One region of the Kitasatospora sp. NPDC051984 genome, then DNA from elsewhere that is predicted to be linked to it. Evidence: riboswitches for the same ligand, from Rfam matches in the RefSeq annotation. Region 1 holds a riboswitch; the other holds the start of a gene.
The links. Region 1 has a riboswitch for thiamine pyrophosphate ahead of thiO (glycine oxidase ThiO). Riboswitches for the same ligand answer to the same signal wherever they lie in the genome.
Positions count from the first base shown of each region.

Region 2: linked by a shared signal. The riboswitch ahead of thiC (phosphomethylpyrimidine synthase ThiC) and the one ahead of thiO (glycine oxidase ThiO) in region 1 are both predicted to bind thiamine pyrophosphate.

Region 1 covers NZ_JBIUCB010000013.1:18,247-26,049, reverse strand. Annotated here, with positions in the region: gene ACIHEI_RS23920 (VanZ family protein) at 1-42, opposite strand, end outside; gene thiE (thiamine phosphate synthase) at 305-940, opposite strand; gene ACIHEI_RS23910 (Rv2175c family DNA-binding protein) at 937-1,302, opposite strand; gene ACIHEI_RS23905 (NAD(P)/FAD-dependent oxidoreductase) at 1,324-2,529, opposite strand; TPP riboswitch at 2,578-2,690, shown strand; gene thiO (glycine oxidase ThiO) at 2,685-3,830, shown strand; gene thiS (sulfur carrier protein ThiS) at 3,827-4,036, shown strand; gene ACIHEI_RS23890 (thiazole synthase) at 4,038-4,829, shown strand; gene ACIHEI_RS23885 (hypothetical protein) at 4,936-5,241, shown strand; gene pknB (Stk1 family PASTA domain-containing Ser/Thr kinase) at 5,306-7,036, shown strand; gene ACIHEI_RS23875 (sulfite oxidase-like oxidoreductase) at 7,044-7,673, opposite strand.
Region 2 covers NZ_JBIUCB010000003.1:337,362-345,164, reverse strand. Annotated here, with positions in the region: gene ACIHEI_RS08145 (CU044_5270 family protein) at 1-193, opposite strand, end outside; gene ACIHEI_RS08140 (RNA polymerase sigma factor) at 184-714, opposite strand; gene ACIHEI_RS08135 (hypothetical protein) at 911-1,042, opposite strand; gene ACIHEI_RS08130 (AAA family ATPase) at 1,492-2,706, shown strand; gene ACIHEI_RS08125 (DUF4276 family protein) at 2,714-3,334, shown strand; gene ACIHEI_RS08120 (hypothetical protein) at 3,682-4,011, shown strand; gene thiC (phosphomethylpyrimidine synthase ThiC) at 4,079-5,875, opposite strand; TPP riboswitch at 5,871-6,004, opposite strand; gene ACIHEI_RS08110 (hypothetical protein) at 6,153-6,353, shown strand; gene ACIHEI_RS08105 (flotillin family protein) at 6,538-7,803, shown strand, end outside.

The DNA.
Region 1 (7,803 bases):
GGCGAGCAGCACGGCCCGGCGGGCCGGGGATATGGGATTCACGACTGCACGGAGGCCGCCGAGCCGTGCCGCGGTTCCAGGGAGGCGCGAACGGGTGCGAAACCAGGGAGAGCACAACCGGGGGCGCGGAGAACTGCGCGAAGCGGAAGGCACCCAACCGCAAGATCGCGACGCAGGGCAATGACCTGCACTTGATCGCGACCTTGCGGACGTGCTTTGCGCTTGGCGCGCAGTTCTCCCCCAGCCCTAGCGGGCCGGGAGGTACCCCCACGCGCCCCCGGTTGTGCTCTCCCGGTTGCGCTGTCTACCGCAGGCGGGCAGCCAGTTGTGCCGCCGCCGCGCCCGGGTCCTCCGCAGCGGTGAGGGCGCGGACGACCACGATGCGGGTGGCGCCGGCGGCCAGGACCTGGTCGAGGTTGTCCTGGTCGATGCCGCCGATGGCGAACCAGGGCCGGACAGGCCTCGCGGCAGCCGCGTGGCGGACCAGGTCGAGGCCGGGGGCGTGGCGGCCGGGCTTGGTGGGGGTGGGCCAGACCGGGCCGGTGCAGAAGTAGTCGACGCCGGGCTCGGTGATCGCCGCGTCCACCTCGGCCTCGGAGTGGCAGGAGCGCCCGATCAGCACGTCCTCGCCGAGGATGGCGCGGGCCACGGCCACCGGCAGGTCGTCCTGCCCGAGGTGCAGCACGTCGGGGCGGGCGCCGAAGGCGACGTCGGCACGGTCGTTGACGGCCAGCAGTTTGCCGTGGCGCTTGGCCGCGTCCGCGAAGACCTCGAGGTACTCGAGTTCCTGGCGGGCCTCCAGGTTCTTGTCCCGGAGCTGGACGATGTCGACGCCGCCGGCCAGCACGGCGTCCAGGAAGTCGGCCAGGTCGCCCTGCTCGCGCCGGGCGTCGGTGCAGAGGTAGAGCTTGGCGTCGGCGAGTTGCTGCCGGGGCGTCACAGTGCCATGGCCTGGGCGCGGCGCTTGACCTCGGTGCCGCGGTTCTCGCGCAGGGCCTGGATCGGGCTGCCGGGGAGGGACGGGTCCTCGGTGAACATCCACTCGAGGATCTCCTCGTCGGAGAAGCCGCAGTCGCGGAGCACCGTGAGGGTGCCGACCAGGTGCTTGACCGGGCCGTCGTCCTCGATGAAGTCGGCGGGCACCTGGAGGGAGTTGTTCGCGCCGCGGCGGACGGCCAGCAGGGTGCGGTTCTTCACCATGTCGCGGACCTCGGTGATCACCACGCCCCACCGCTCCGAGATGTCGGGCAGGTACAGCCACGCGGGGACCAGGGCGTCAATCTTGGGATCAATCTTGCTCACGGCACCCAGCCTACCCACCCGCTACCCGGCGGCGGCCTTCAGCTGGACGGCCGGGTCGGCGGCGAGCGCCGGATCGAGCACCGTGCCCCGTTCGATCAGGCGGCGGCCCTGCGCGAGGTCGCGCGGCCGGTCCACGGCGAGCAGCGCGACCAGCTTGCCGTCGCGCAGCCAGAGCACCGTCCAGTCGCGCTCTGAGGGGGAGCCGCGCCACAGCAGATGGTCGGCGCCGGCGTGCCGGCCCGCGTACTGCACCATGCGGTCGAACTGCTCGGACCAGAAGTACGGAACGGGGTCGTAGGGCGTGTCCAGGGTGCCGAGCACCGAGGCGGCGACGGCGCCGCCGGAGTGCAGGGCGTGGTCCCAGTGCTGGACGGCGAGCCGGGTGCCGAACCGGGCGGACGGGTAGGAGACGCAGTCGCCGACCGCCCAGATGCCGGGCAGCGCGGTGCGCAGCCGGTCGTCCACCGGGACGGTGCCGTCGGGGTCGAGGGCGAGCGGGCTGTCGGCGAGCCAGCCGGTGGCGGGGCGGGCGCCGATGCCGACCACCACCTCGTCGGCGGGCAGGTGGGTGCCGTCGGCGAGCAGCACCCCGCCGTCGGCGGCCCCGGCGACGCCGACGCCGCAGCGCAGTTCGACGCCGGCTGCGGCGTACCAGTCGGTCATCAGGGTGCCGAGTTCGGCGGGCAGCGCCCCGGCCAGCGGGGTGGCGGCGGCCTCGACGACGGTGACGTGGCAGCCCAGGGCGCGGGCGACGGTGGCGGTCTCGGCGCCGATCCAGCCCGCGCCGACCAGCACGATCCGCTTGTCGGGGGTGAGCGCGGCGCGCAGCGCGTGCGCGTCGTCGACGGTGCGCAAGGTGCGCGCGTCGGGCAGACCGGGCAGCGTGCGCGGGTCGGCGCCGGTGGCGATCACCAGGGCGCCGTACGGGAGTTCGCCGCGGTCGGTGTGCAGCACGCCGGCGTTCAGGCCGGTGGCGCGGTGGCCGGTGCGCAGTTCGACGCCGAGGTCGGTCCAGTCGATCTCGAAGGCGGTGGCGTCGGTCTTGCCGAGCAGCACGTCCTTGGACAGCGGCGGCCGGTCGTACGGGAGGTGGAGTTCCTCGCCGACCAGGGTGATCACGCCCTGCCAGCCACCCTGTCGCAGGTTCAGGGCGGCCTGTGCGCCCGCCATGCCCGCCCCGACCACGACGACCCGGTCCGTTGCCCTCAGTTCAGCCACGGCGTCCACCCTAACCGGCCTGATGTCGGCAGGGGCACCGGCGTTAAAGTGGAGGGACTGAACTATCACGGGAGCCCGGCGCACCGGGCTGAGAGGCGGGCTGTGGCGGCCCGCGACCGTCCGAACCTGATCCGGGTCATGCCGGCGAAGGGAGAAGAAGCGCTGTGGCACATTTCGACGTGCTGGTGATCGGCGGGGGCATCATCGGCCTCGGCGTCGCCTTGCGTACCGCGCAGCGCGGGCTGAGCGTCGCGGTGGTGGACCCGTCGCCGGGCGGCGGCGCGGCCCAGGTCGCCGCGGGCATGCTCGCACCGGTCACCGAACTCCAGTACGGCGAGGAGCCGTTGCTGCGCCTGGGCATGGCGTCCAACGAGCGCTACGGGGCGTTCGCCGCCGAGCTGACCGAGCTGACCGGCCTGGACACCGGCTACCGCCGCACCGGCACGCTGGCCGTCGCGCTGGACTCCGACGACCGCGAGGAACTGCGCGAACTGCACGCCTTCCACGGCCGGCTGGGCCTGGAGTCCACGTGGCTGACCGGCCGGGAGTGCCGCCGGCTGGAGCCGATGCTGGCCCCGGGCATACGTGGCGGCCTGCACGTCGCCGAGGACCACCAGGTGGACGGCCGCCGCCTCGCCGCCGCGCTGGTCGCGGCCTGCAAGCTGCTCGGCGTCGCCTTCCACCGCACCCAGGCCGCCGAACTGGTGACGGACGGCGAACGGGCGCTCGGCGTCCGCCTGTTGAGCGGCGAGCAGCTGACGGCCGGCCGGACGGTGCTGGCGGCCGGCTCGCGCAGCCACCTGCTGCCGGGCCTGCCGGACGGGGTGCTGCCGGCCATCCGCCCGGTCAAGGGGCAGGTGCTGCGGCTGCGCGTCCCGAAGCTGTACGCGCCGTTCCTGTCCCGCAATGTGCGCGCCGTGGTGCGCGGCCAGCACCTGTACCTGGTGCCGCGCGCCGACGGCGAGTTGGTGATCGGCGCGACCAGCGAGGAGATGGGCCACGACACCACCGTCACCGCGGGCGGCGTGTACGAGCTGCTCCGGGATGCGCACGAACTCGTCCCCGGCATCACCGAGTTGCCGCTGGTGGAGACGGGCGCGGGGCTGCGGCCCGGCTCCCCCGACAACGCGCCGCTGCTCGGCCCGACCGCGCTGCCCGGCCTGGCCGCCGCCACCGGGCACTACCGCAACGGCGTGCTGCTCACCCCCGTCACCGCCGACCTGCTCGCCGACTACCTGGCCACCGGCGAACTCCCCGCGCTGGCCGCAGACTTCACCCCCGACCGCTTCCGCACCGAGGTGCCCGCATGAACACCGTCGCCCTGACCGTCAACGGCGAACCCCGCACGCTGCCCGCCGCCACCACGCTGGACGTGCTGGTCGCCGAGGTGTCCGCCGCCAACACCGGCGTCGCCGCCGCCGTCAACGAGGCCGTGGTGCCGCGCAGTTCGTGGCCCGCCACGGCGCTCGGCGAGGGCGACCGGGTGGAGATCCTCACCGCCGTGCAGGGAGGCTGAGATGGCCGACGACCTGCTGACCATCGGCGACACCACCTTCACCTCCCGCCTGATCATGGGCACCGGCGGCGCCCCCAGCCTGGATGTGCTGGAGCAGGCGCTGCGGGTCTCCGGCACCGAACTGACCACGGTGGCGATGCGCCGGGTCAACACCGCCACCCAGGGCTCGGTGCTGGAGGTGCTGGCCCGCAACGGCATCCGGATCCTCCCGAACACGGCCGGCTGCTACACCGCGGGCGAGGCCGTGCTCACCGCCCGCCTGGCCCGCGAGGCGCTCGGCACCGACTGGGTGAAGCTCGAGGTGATCGCCGACGAGCGCACCCTGCTGCCCGACCCGATCGAACTCCTGGACGCCGCCGAGACCTTGGTCGACGACGGCTTCACCGTGCTGCCGTACACCAACGACGACCCGGTGCTGGCCCGCAAGCTGGAGGACGTCGGCTGTGCGGCGATCATGCCGCTGGGCTCGCCGATCGGCTCCGGCCTGGGCATCCGCAACCCGCACAACTTCCAGCTGATCGTGGAGTCCGCGAACGTCCCGGTGGTCCTCGACGCGGGCGCCGGCACCGCCAGCGACGTCGCCCTGGCGATGGAACTCGGCTGCTCCGCCGTCATGCTGGCCTCCGCCGTGACCCGCGCCCAGGAGCCCGTCCTGATGGCCGACGCGATGCGCCGCGCCGTCGAGGCCGGCCGCCTCGCCCACCGGGCCGGCCGGATCCCGCGCCGCTACTACGCCGAGGCCTCCTCCCCCACCACCGGCCTGGCCGACACCCGGGAGCGCCCGGCGTTCTGACGGCGGGTTCCCCGCTGTGTCCCGGTTCGGGAACGGTCCGCCCCACGACCGCTCCCGCACCCGGGCCAGCTGCCACCATGGCACCTCCATGCGGAAGGGGGATTCTGTGGAACGCTCGGGCGACCGTGCCACCGACCTGCTCGGCGCGGCGATGGCCTGGGCGCCGATCGTGCTGATCGACGGTTTCCTGTTGACCAGGATCTGGGGCACGCGTCTGTCGCTGCTGGGCACCGTGCTGCTGCTGGGCCCGATGCTGCTCGGCGCCGCGGTCGGCGCGGCCACCGCACGTCGGCACCCGACGACGGCGCGGCGCTGGCTGCGGGCGGGCGTGGGGGCACTGATCGGGCACGCGCTGCAACTGGCGCTGCTGATCACGTTGCTGATGCTCTTCCCGCCGCGCATCCCCTGGTGACGGGCTCGACACCGGGCCCCTGCCGGACCGCACGTGCTTCGGCCCCTAGACTCCTCGGGTGGACATGACCATAGGTGACCCTCTGCTCGGCGTGCTGCTCGACGGGCGCTACCGGGTCGAGCAGCGGATCGCCGTGGGCGGCATGTCGACCGTCTACCGCGGCACCGACACCCGGCTCGACCGGGCCGTCGCGCTGAAGGTGATGCATCCTTCGCTGGCGGGCGACGCCGACTTCACGGCGCGGTTCATCCGTGAGGCGAAGGCGGTGGCGCGGCTCGCGCACCCCAATGTGGTCAACGTGCTGGACCAGGGCGCGGATCCGCGCGCGGTGTTCATGGCGATGGAGTACGTCCCCGGCCACACCCTGCGCGACCTGCTGCGCGATCGCGGCGCGCTCTCGGTGCGGGCCGCGCTGGACGTCCTGGAGCCGGTGCTGGCGGCGCTCGGCGCGGCGCACCGGGCGGGCCTGGTGCACCGGGACGTGAAGCCGGAGAACGTGCTGATCACCGACAACGGCATGGTGAAGGTCGCGGACTTCGGCCTGGTCCGGATCATGGGCGCCGCCGACTCGAACACCACCGCCGCCACCGAGGCGGGCCAACTGCTCGGCACCGTCTCGTACCTGGCCCCGGAGCAGATCCGCCAGGACGCGGCCACCGACCAGCGGGTGGACGTCTACGCGGCGGGCATCCTGCTGTACGAGATGCTGACCGGCACCAAGCCGCACACCGGCGAGAACGCCGCCCAGGTGATGTACCGCCACCTGCACGAGGACGTCCCGGCGCCGTCCCGCACCGCCCCCGCCGTGGGCCCGGAGCTGGACGCGCTGGTCGCCGCCGCCACCGCCCGCGACCCGCAGGCCCGGCCGTGGGACGCGGTGGAGCTGCTGGCGGCCGTGCAACGGGTGCGCCGGGCGCTGCCGGACGGGCAGTTGGACGCGGAGCCGCCGGCCTCGCACCGGCCCACCCCGCAGTTCGGCCCGGGCGAGGCGACCGCGGTGATCAGCGCCCCGCCCGGCCTGGAGCGCACCAGCGTGCTGGACGTCCCGCCGGACCTGCTGCCGCCGATCCGCCCGGTGAACGAGGACCCGCCGCCGCGCCGCCGCCGCGGCGCGCCCCGGCGCAGCCGCACCCCGCTGATCTGGTCGGCGGTGGTGCTCGTGGTGGTGCTGCTGGTCGGCGGCGTGACGTACACGCTGTCCGGCGCGGTGTACGCGACGGTGCCGAGCGTGCTGGGGCAGAGCCGGCAGCAGGCCGTCACGGTGCTGGACAAGCAGGGCCTGCACGGCACGTTCAGCGAGCAGTTCAGCGAGTCGGTGCAGGCCGGCCAGGTGATCTCCACCGACCCGGGGGTGGGCGCCAAGGTCCGCAAGAGCGACGCGGTGAAGGTGGTCGTCTCGCGCGGCCCGGAGCGGGTGCCGGTGCCGGAGGTGGCGAACCGTCCGCTGGCCGAGGCGTCCAAGGCGCTGTCCGGCGCCAGGCTGACGGCGGGCACCACCACCGAGCAGTTCAGCGACTCGGTGCCGAAGGGCGCGGTGATCTCCACCGACCCGGCGCCCGGAACGGCGCTGTCCCCGAACTCGCCGGTGGCGCTGACGGTCTCCAAGGGCATGCACCTGGTGCCGGACGTCTCCGGGATGAGCAAGGACGACGCGGCGAAGGCCCTGCAGGACGCGGGCTTCACCGCTCAGGTCTCCGGTCTGCTGCCGTTCGGCAAGGTGACGGAGCAGTCCCCGGCGGCAGGGACGCCGCGCCCGCAGGGGTCGACGGTGACCATCACCATCAGCCTCTTCTGAACCGGGTTCAGCGCAGCGGGCCGTCGCCGTCCTGCTCCTGGTAGGAGTAGCGCTGCTCCTGCCAGGGGTCGGCCCGGTTGTGGTAGCCGCGTTCCTCCCAGAAGCCGCGGCGGTCGGCGCGCATGTACTCGACCGCGCGCACCCACTTGGGGCCCTTCCAGGCGTACAGGTGCGGCACCACCAGGCGGACCGGGAAGCCGTGTTCGAGGGTGAGCGGCTGCCCGTCGTGGTGGGTGGCGAAGACCGTCGCCGGATCCGCGAAGTCGGCGAGCCGCAGGTTGGCGCTGTAGCCGAACTCGGCCCACACCATGACGTGGGTGACGCCCGGGTCGGGCGGGACCAGGTCGAGCACTGTCCGGGCGGCGACGCCGCACCACTCGTTGTCGAGCATGGAGAACTTGGTGACGCAGTGGAAGTCGCCGCGGACGGTCACCTTGGGCAGCGCGTGGAAGGCGGCGAAGTCCCACCTGGCCTTCTCCGCGTCGGCGGTCGCCCCGAACACCTGGAAGTCCCAGCTGTCCGGTTTGAATCTGGGCACCGGACCGTAGTGCAGAACGGGCCAGCCGCGCTGCCGGCGCTGGCCGGGCGGAAGCCTCGGGTCAGACGGCGGCGGCTGTTCCGATTGGTGCTGGCCCATGGCTCCATGGTGACAGACGGCGCCCGGCGAACCGTGCGCGCCCCCGCTGCGCGCCCCTTCCGGAACGCATTCCGGCGGAGGGGGGCAACATGAGGCAAATCCGCCCGGACCCCCGTTCAGACGTTCGGGC
Region 2 (7,803 bases), on a different contig from region 1:
CGGCGGCCGCGAGGAGCGGAGCCGTGATCACCAGCCGGCGGGGCCGTCGGGCGGTCCTGCGGGGCACACCCGTGAAGAGCGGGGGGTGGGCCGTGATGCGTCGAAGCTCCCGTTCGGCCCGCTCCAGGTCCACTTCGGTCCCGGCCGGGTCTGCCGGCCGCATGAGGCTACGCACCTCTCGGGTCACACGCATGGCATGTCCTCCTTGTCGTGGTCGCTCACAACGGGTTGCTGGGCGAGCCGGCGGCGCAGCCGCGCACGGGCACGGTGCAGCCGCACCGAGCAGGTGGCGGGGGAGCACCCGAGGGCGGCTGCCGCCTCGGTGATGGACAGCCCTTCCCAGCCGATCAGCGCCAGCAGTTCCCGATCGTTCTCGCTGAGCGCGGCCCAACCCCGGCGGACCGCGTCCTGTTCGGAAACCTGGACCCCCACGTCGCGCGCCGACAGGTCATCGGCGGCGGTGGCCAGGGCGTGCAAGTGGTCGGCGCGCGCCCGGGCGCGGTGATGGCCGGCCACCATGTTGCGGGCGATCGCGTACAGCCAGGGCAACGGCCGGCCCCGGGGCACTCGGTCGAACCCTTGCCATACGGCGGCGAACACCTCACCGGCTATGTCAGGGGCGGCTTCGGCTCCGACCCTTCGCCAGGCATACCGCAACACCGCCACGTAGTGGGCCGTGTACAGCGCACGGAACTCCTCCGCATCACCGCTCACCCGCGCTCCCCAGTTAGGCATTTGATGCCCTGTCTGTGCGATTCGGCCCGCACTTCTTACAGGTCGATCGGAAGATTTGCCCGGGGCCGGGCTCCGACGGGTCGCACGGGCCGCCGAGGCGCTCCCGGAACGCGGAAAGGGCGCCACCCGGGGCAGCCGTCGAGGCTCTCCCGGGCAGCGCCCGTCCTGCGCGGTGTCAGTCCGCCAAGGGCAGGTAGACCCGGTTGCCGCGGGCGGCGAACTCGGCGGACTTCTCGGCCATGCCGGCCTCGGCGGCAGCATCGAGGCCCGTGCCGTGCTGGTCGCGGATCTGCCGGCTGATCTTCATCGAGCAGAACTTCGGCCTGAAGCCCGCATATGTGGCTGCCCACAAGTGCCATCTCCCACGATCGGTGCGTCCCACATCGACCACCAGTTACGCTTCCAGGTACCCAACCTGCCGCTGACCGTACGACCCGAGACGTTGTGCTGTGGCGCTTGAAGGCGTCGACACGTACCGGGCGGTCGCCGCGCACTTACCGCGGCAGAGACCTGGGCTGGGCCGGCTGGCGGGCGCGCATCAAGGCTGTCCAACTCCGGTCCAACACAACCTTGACAGAGCATGGGTCCGGTCCGGCCATAAGCGATCCAAACTGCCTGCCGTAGTCGAAACCATCACCGTGCCCGTCGGCAAGTGACTAGAGTGAGTACGTCCGCCCCAGCCGCGACTGAGCTCTTAGCCAAGGCCGGGCCGCTAACAACCGAACCAGCCGTCTCTCTGGCGAATGGAACTCATCGATGGCAGCTACCACCGCGCAGCATGGACTCGCCCGGATCGAGAGTCTGCGGGTGCGCAACTATCGGGTCCTTCGCGACTTGGAGCTGACGGAGATCACGCCCCTGACTGTATTCGCCGGGCCAAACGGCAGCGGTAAATCCACCCTCTTCGATGTATTCGCCTTTCTGTCAGAATGCTTCGATGATGGACTCCGTCGCGCATGGGACCGCCGTGGACGCGGGCGGGAAATCAGGTCACGCGGCTCGTCGGGAGCCGTCGAGTTCGAAATCAAGTATCGCGAGCCAGGTCTGACGCCGATCACCTATCACCTTGCGATCGAAGATGGAGCTAAAGGTCCAGTAGTTGCATCGGAGTCGCTGAAGTGGCGCCGAGGAAAGCAGTATGGCAAGCCGTACACATTTCTTGACTTCAAGTACGGCGAGGGGACAGTCATCGCCGGCGAGACCCCAGAGGAACAGGACAGGCGAGTCGCAGAAAGATTGACTTCACCGGATCTTCTCGCGGTTAGTACCCTGGGTCAGCTGGCCGCGCACCCTCGCGTCAATGCTCTCCGGCAATTCATCACGGGGTGGTACCTTTCATACATCTCCGCTGATGATGCGCGTGGAACACCTGAGTCCGGCCCCCAGGAGCGACTTTCGAGGACCGGCGACAACCTTCCCAATGTGATGCAATACCTGGACGAGCAACATCCGGAGCGTCTCAAGGAGATTCTCCGGATCCTCGCTGCTCGCGTGCCTCAGCTACAGGAAGTGAAAACCCGTCCACTAGATGATGGCAGGCTTCTTTTGCAGGTTAAAGATGCGCCGTTTGCCGATCCCGTACAGTCACGATGGGCATCTGACGGGACATTGAAGATGCTTTCCTATCTAATTGCACTTTACGATCCGGAGCCGCCCAGTCTCATCGGAATCGAAGAGCCCGAGAATCACCTGCACCCTCGCCTTCTGGTCGAGCTGGCTGAAGAATGTCGAGCTGCCGCCGAGCGGGGCCAGGTATTCGTATCGACTCACTCGCCGTTTCTTGTCAATGGCATCAGGCCGAACGAGCTTCGAGTTCTCTATCGCGACCAAACCGGATACACGAAGGCGTTTCGCGCGTCAGATAGCCAGGCCGTTCGCTCCCACGTCGACTCTGGGGCGCTGCTAGGCGATCTCTGGATGGAAGGGTACTTCAACCATGGAGACCCTTTGAGTCCAGCGCTGGCGCGGTGATGGGCCGATGCTGGAAATTCTTCTCGAAGAGCCAAGCGCAGAGGCTCTGATTCAGAATCTCGCCCCAATCATGACTCCGGGCGCGCAGCAGGGAAGGGATTACGAGCTTCGCGTATTCCAAGGAAAGGATGACTTGCTTCGAAAGCTTCCACAGCGCCTTTCTGGATACGCGAGCTGGGCAGCGGCGGGCAATATTAGATTTCTGATTCTCGTTGATCGCGACGACGATGACTGCCTGGCCCTGAAGAGCCGACTGATTGAGATGGTCGGCAAGGTGGACGGTTTGAACATGCTCGTCGGGGCGGAGCCTGCTGCCGGGGGACACGTTAAGGCCAGAATTGCTTGCGAGGAGATCGAAGCCTGGATACTCGGAGATCCGGATGCCCTCCGTGCGGCCTATCCAAGGCTGCCGAAGGCTTTCGAGAAGAAATCGCAATATCGAGAGCCCGATTCCATCAAGGGCGGCACCTGGGAGAGGCTTGAGAAACTTCTCCAGGATTACGGATACTTCGCTGGCGGGCTACGAAAGATGGAGCTTGCTCGAGCGGTTGCACCGCTCATGCAGCCTGATATCAATGGATCACCCAGCTTTCGACATTTCTGCGAAGCATTCAGAATGCTGATCTGAGTGTATGGGCTGCAATTGATCTCGCGCATGGTCAGTCTTGTGGGGCATCATCAGATACAGACCGTCCTCCTTGACGGGCGTCCACCCAAGCGTTCGTCCACCGTTTCCGCAGTCGAGCCCGAGTCATAGGCAGACCTGTGACTACTCCGTCCGATCAAGAACTCTGGGCCACTGTTATTGCGGCTCGTCCAGAGCTTCATCGCGTGCAGGCCGAGTTCTACCAGAAGGCCACCGACCGAGCCGGTGTTCTGCGACACGCACTCCGAGAGCATGGCTGGGACTAGACATCCGCGCTGCGCTATCTCGACGGGTTCTCCAACGACACGCTGACTCTTCTACCGGAACTGGTGAGCCTGGCTGTCTCGGACCGAACCCATGGATGGGCCTGCGAGGCGATCGAGCATCTCGCCAACCACAGTCTGATTCCCGAGCTGGCGCCGCTGGTCCGGCAACACCTGGACAGCGAGGACGAGTACGAGTACTGGCGCCTCGGCGGCCTTCTCGCGCGCATCCAAGCGTGGCCACTGCTGTGTGAACTCACCGACCGGGCACTGAGAAGCAGGGACCCGGAGATCCAGGAGGCCGGCGAGTTCTACGCCCGGGAGTACGACTTCCTTCAAGGGGCCGCCCAGGACCAGCCAACCGACGGGGACATCTCGTCAGCCGTCAGTGTCTGACTGCCCGACAACCGCCGGCTGGCTGTGTCCGGGATCCCGGTCACAGCCAGCCGTACGATCAAGGGCGTCAGTCCGCCATCGGCAGGTAGACCTTGTTCCCCTGGGCTTTGAACTCCTCGGACATGGCCTTCATGCCCTCGACGGCGGCCTCGTCGTACTCCCGCGAGGCCTCGCCGCCGCCGAACTTCTCATTGATGGATTTGCTGATCTTCATCGAGCAGAACTTCGGGCCGCACATGGAGCAGAAGTGCGCGGTTTTGGCGGGCTCGGCGGGGAGGGTCTCGTCGTGGAATTCGCGGGCGGTCTCGGGGTCGAGGGCCAGGTTGAACTGGTCCTCCCAGCGGAATTCGAAGCGGGCGTCGGAGAGGGCGTCGTCCCAGGCCTGGGCGCCGGGGTGGCCCTTGGCGAGGTCGGCGGCGTGGGCGGCGATCTTGTAGGTGATGACGCCGGTCTTGACGTCGTCGCGGTTGGGCAGGCCGAGGTGTTCCTTGGGGGTGACGTAGCAGAGCATCGCGGTGCCCCACCAGGCGATCATCGCGGCGCCGATGCCGGAGGTGATGTGGTCGTAGCCGGGTGCGACGTCGGTGGTGAGCGGGCCGAGCGTGTAGAACGGGGCCTCGTCGCAGATCTCCTTCTGCAGGTCCATGTTCTCGCGGATCTTGTGCATCGGGACGTGTCCGGGGCCTTCGATCATCACCTGGACGTCCTTGGCGCGGGCGATCCGGCCGAGCTCGCCGAGGGTGGTGAGTTCGGCGAACTGGGCCTCGTCGTTGGCGTCGGCGATGGAGCCGGGCCGCAGGCCGTCACCGAGCGAGAAGGTGACGTCGTAGGCGCGCAGCAGCTCGCAGAGTTCCTCGAAGTGCGTGTAGAGGAAGTTCTCCTGGTGGTGGGCCAGGCACCAGGCGGCCATGATGGAGCCGCCGCGCGAGACGATGCCGGTCTTGCGGCGGGCGGTGAGCGGCACGTACCGGAGCAGGACGCCGGCGTGCACGGTCATGTAGTCGACGCCCTGCTCGCACTGTTCGAGGACGGTGTCCCGGTAGACCTCCCAGCTGAGTTCCTCGGCCCGGCCGTCGACCTTCTCCAGTGCCTGGTAGAGCGGGACGGTGCCGATCGGGACGGGGGAGTTGCGCAGGATCCACTCGCGGGTGGTGTGGATGTTGCGGCCGGTGGAGAGGTCCATGACGGTGTCGGCGCCCCAGCGGGTGGCCCAGGTCATCTTCTCCACCTCCTCCTCGATGGAGGAGGTGACGGCGGAGTTGCCGATGTTGGCGTTGATCTTCACCAGGAAGTCGGTGCCGATGATGGCCGGTTCGCTCTCGGGGTGGTTCACGTTGACCGGGATGACGGCGCGTCCGCGGGCCACCTGCTCGCGGACGAACTCCGGTTCGAGGCCTTCCCGGAGCGCCACGAACTCCATCTCGGGTGTGATCAACCCGCGCTTGGCGTAGGCGAGTTGGGTGACGGATTCGCCGTCCCTGGCGCGCAGCGGGCGGCGTGGGCGGCCGGGGAAGACGGCGTCCAGGTTGCGCAGGTCGCCGCCGCGCGGCGCGGTGTGCTTGATGCCGTCGTCCTCGGGGCGGGCCTCGCGGCCCTGGTACTCCTCGACGTCGCCGCGCTGCCGAATCCATCCGTCGCGCAGGGCGGGCAGTCCGCGGCGGACGTCGGTGGGCAGGTCGGGGTCGGTGTACGGGCCGGAGGTGTCGTACAGCGGGACGGTGCGGCCGTCGGTGAGGTGGACCTCGCGGTAGGGGACCCGCAGGTCGGGGCGGCTGCCTTGGCGGTAGGCCTTGCGCCAGGCGGGGGTGGGGTACCCGGTGGCGGCCGACTCGCGGGCAGACGGGTACTCGGAAAATGCGGTCATCGGACCTTCAACTCCCTACGCCGGCATTACCCGGTCAGGTTCCTGCGGTCGGCGCAGCAGGTGGTACGCGGGCCCGCGTACCGTCAGCGCCCTCTCAGCCCGGTGCTCCGAGCTCCCGTTCCGCGCAGGCGTCGTCCGCCTGCGTTCGGTTCCTCACCGTAGGGCACGTCACGGCGCCGGTCCAGGGCGCACTCCCGCGCCCGGCCCTCCCCCGGCGGGCAACTCCCGCGTGGGCCCGCGCTGTTCACGCCACGTACGAGGTGGGAGAATCGTGCAGGTGATCGGACTGACGGGGCGGGTGACAGGGCGGATCGGCGCGGGCCTGGTCGGCGAGGTGATGGTGCACGTGCCCGAACGGCTGGGCACCGAGGCGTTCCTGGCGTACCGCGCCACACCGGGCGAGCCGCTGCAGCCGGGCACCATGGTGGTGGTGGTCGAATATCAGCCACCGCGCACGGTGTACGTGGAGCCCTTTTGATTGCACGTCAGACGGCCTCCACAAACCTGCCGCAACACTTTTGAGACAGTGAGAGTTCCCACGGTCCAGACCCTTCCCCCCTGATCCGGAACGGCGGAGAATGCGGCTGCCACCGGTTTCCGCGCCAGTTCTGCACGACCCAAGCGCAGCACGGGACCGGTGTGCTCCTAAGGGGGGATTGCCGATGTTGGTCGGCATCGCAGGCGGCGCCGTCGCAGGCCTCGTTCTGCTGATCGTTCTTTTCAAGCTGATGTGGCGCGTGGCGGAACCCAACGAGGCGCTGGTGATCTCGGGTTCCAAGCACGGCGAGGGTCTGGGCTTCCGCGTGGTGACCGGGCGGGGCACCTTCGTGGTGCCGGGCGTCCAGGCGGTGCGCCGGCTCTCGCTGGACCTGAACGAGGCCGCGCTGGACGTGGAGTGCGTGACGTCGCAGGGAATTCCCGTGCACGTCAAGGGCGTTGTGATCTTCAAGGTGGGCGACGACCCGGTGTCGATCGCCAACGCCGCCCGGCGTTTCCTGGACCAGCAGAAGATGATGGGCCAGCGGGTGCACAACGTGTTCGCCGGCCACCTGCGGTCCATCGTCGGTGGGCTGACGGTCGAGGACATGATCCGCGACCGCGAGCGGCTCACCGGTGAGACCCGCTCCGCCTCGGGCATCGAGATGGAGAAGCTCGGTCTGATCATCGACTCGCTGCAGATCCAGGAGATCCTGGACCCGACCGGGTACATCACCAACCTGGCCGCGCCGCACGCCGCGGCCGTCCAGCGCGACGCCCGGATCGCCGCCGCCGAGGCGGACCGACGGGCCACCGAGGCCGAGCAGGAGGCGTTCGCCCGCAAGGCCGAGGCAACCCGCAACTCCGGCATCCAGCAGGCCGGTTACCAGGCCGAGATGGACACCGCCGCGGCTCGTGCGCTGCAGGCCGGCCCGCTCGCGCAGGCCGCCGCCCGGCAGGAGGTCGTGGTCCAGGAGACCAAGGTCGCCGAGCTGGAGGCGCACCGCAAGGAGCAGCAGCTGCAGGCGGACGTCCGCAAGCCGGCCGACGCCCGCGCGTACGAGACCCGCACCAAGGCCGAGGCCGACCGTGACGCCCGGATCTCCGCCGCCGAGGCACTGTCCCGGGAGACCGAGCTGAAGACCGCCGCCGAGGCGAACCGGGTCAAGGTCGCCGCCGCGGCCGAGGCCGAGGCCACCAAGGCCCGCGGTCTGGCCGCGGCCGAGGCCACCCGGGCCACCGGTGAGGCGCAGGCCGCCGCCGAGGCCGCCAAGGGTCTGGCCGAGGCGGAGGCGGCCCGGGCGAAGGGTCTCGCCGAGGCGGAGGCCACCCGGGCGCAGGGCCTGGCCGAGGCCGAGGGCATCAAGGCCCGCGCCGCGGCGCTGGCCGAGAACCAGGAGGCGGTGGTCGCCCAGCAGCTCGCCGAGAACTGGCCGGCCATCGTCCGGGCC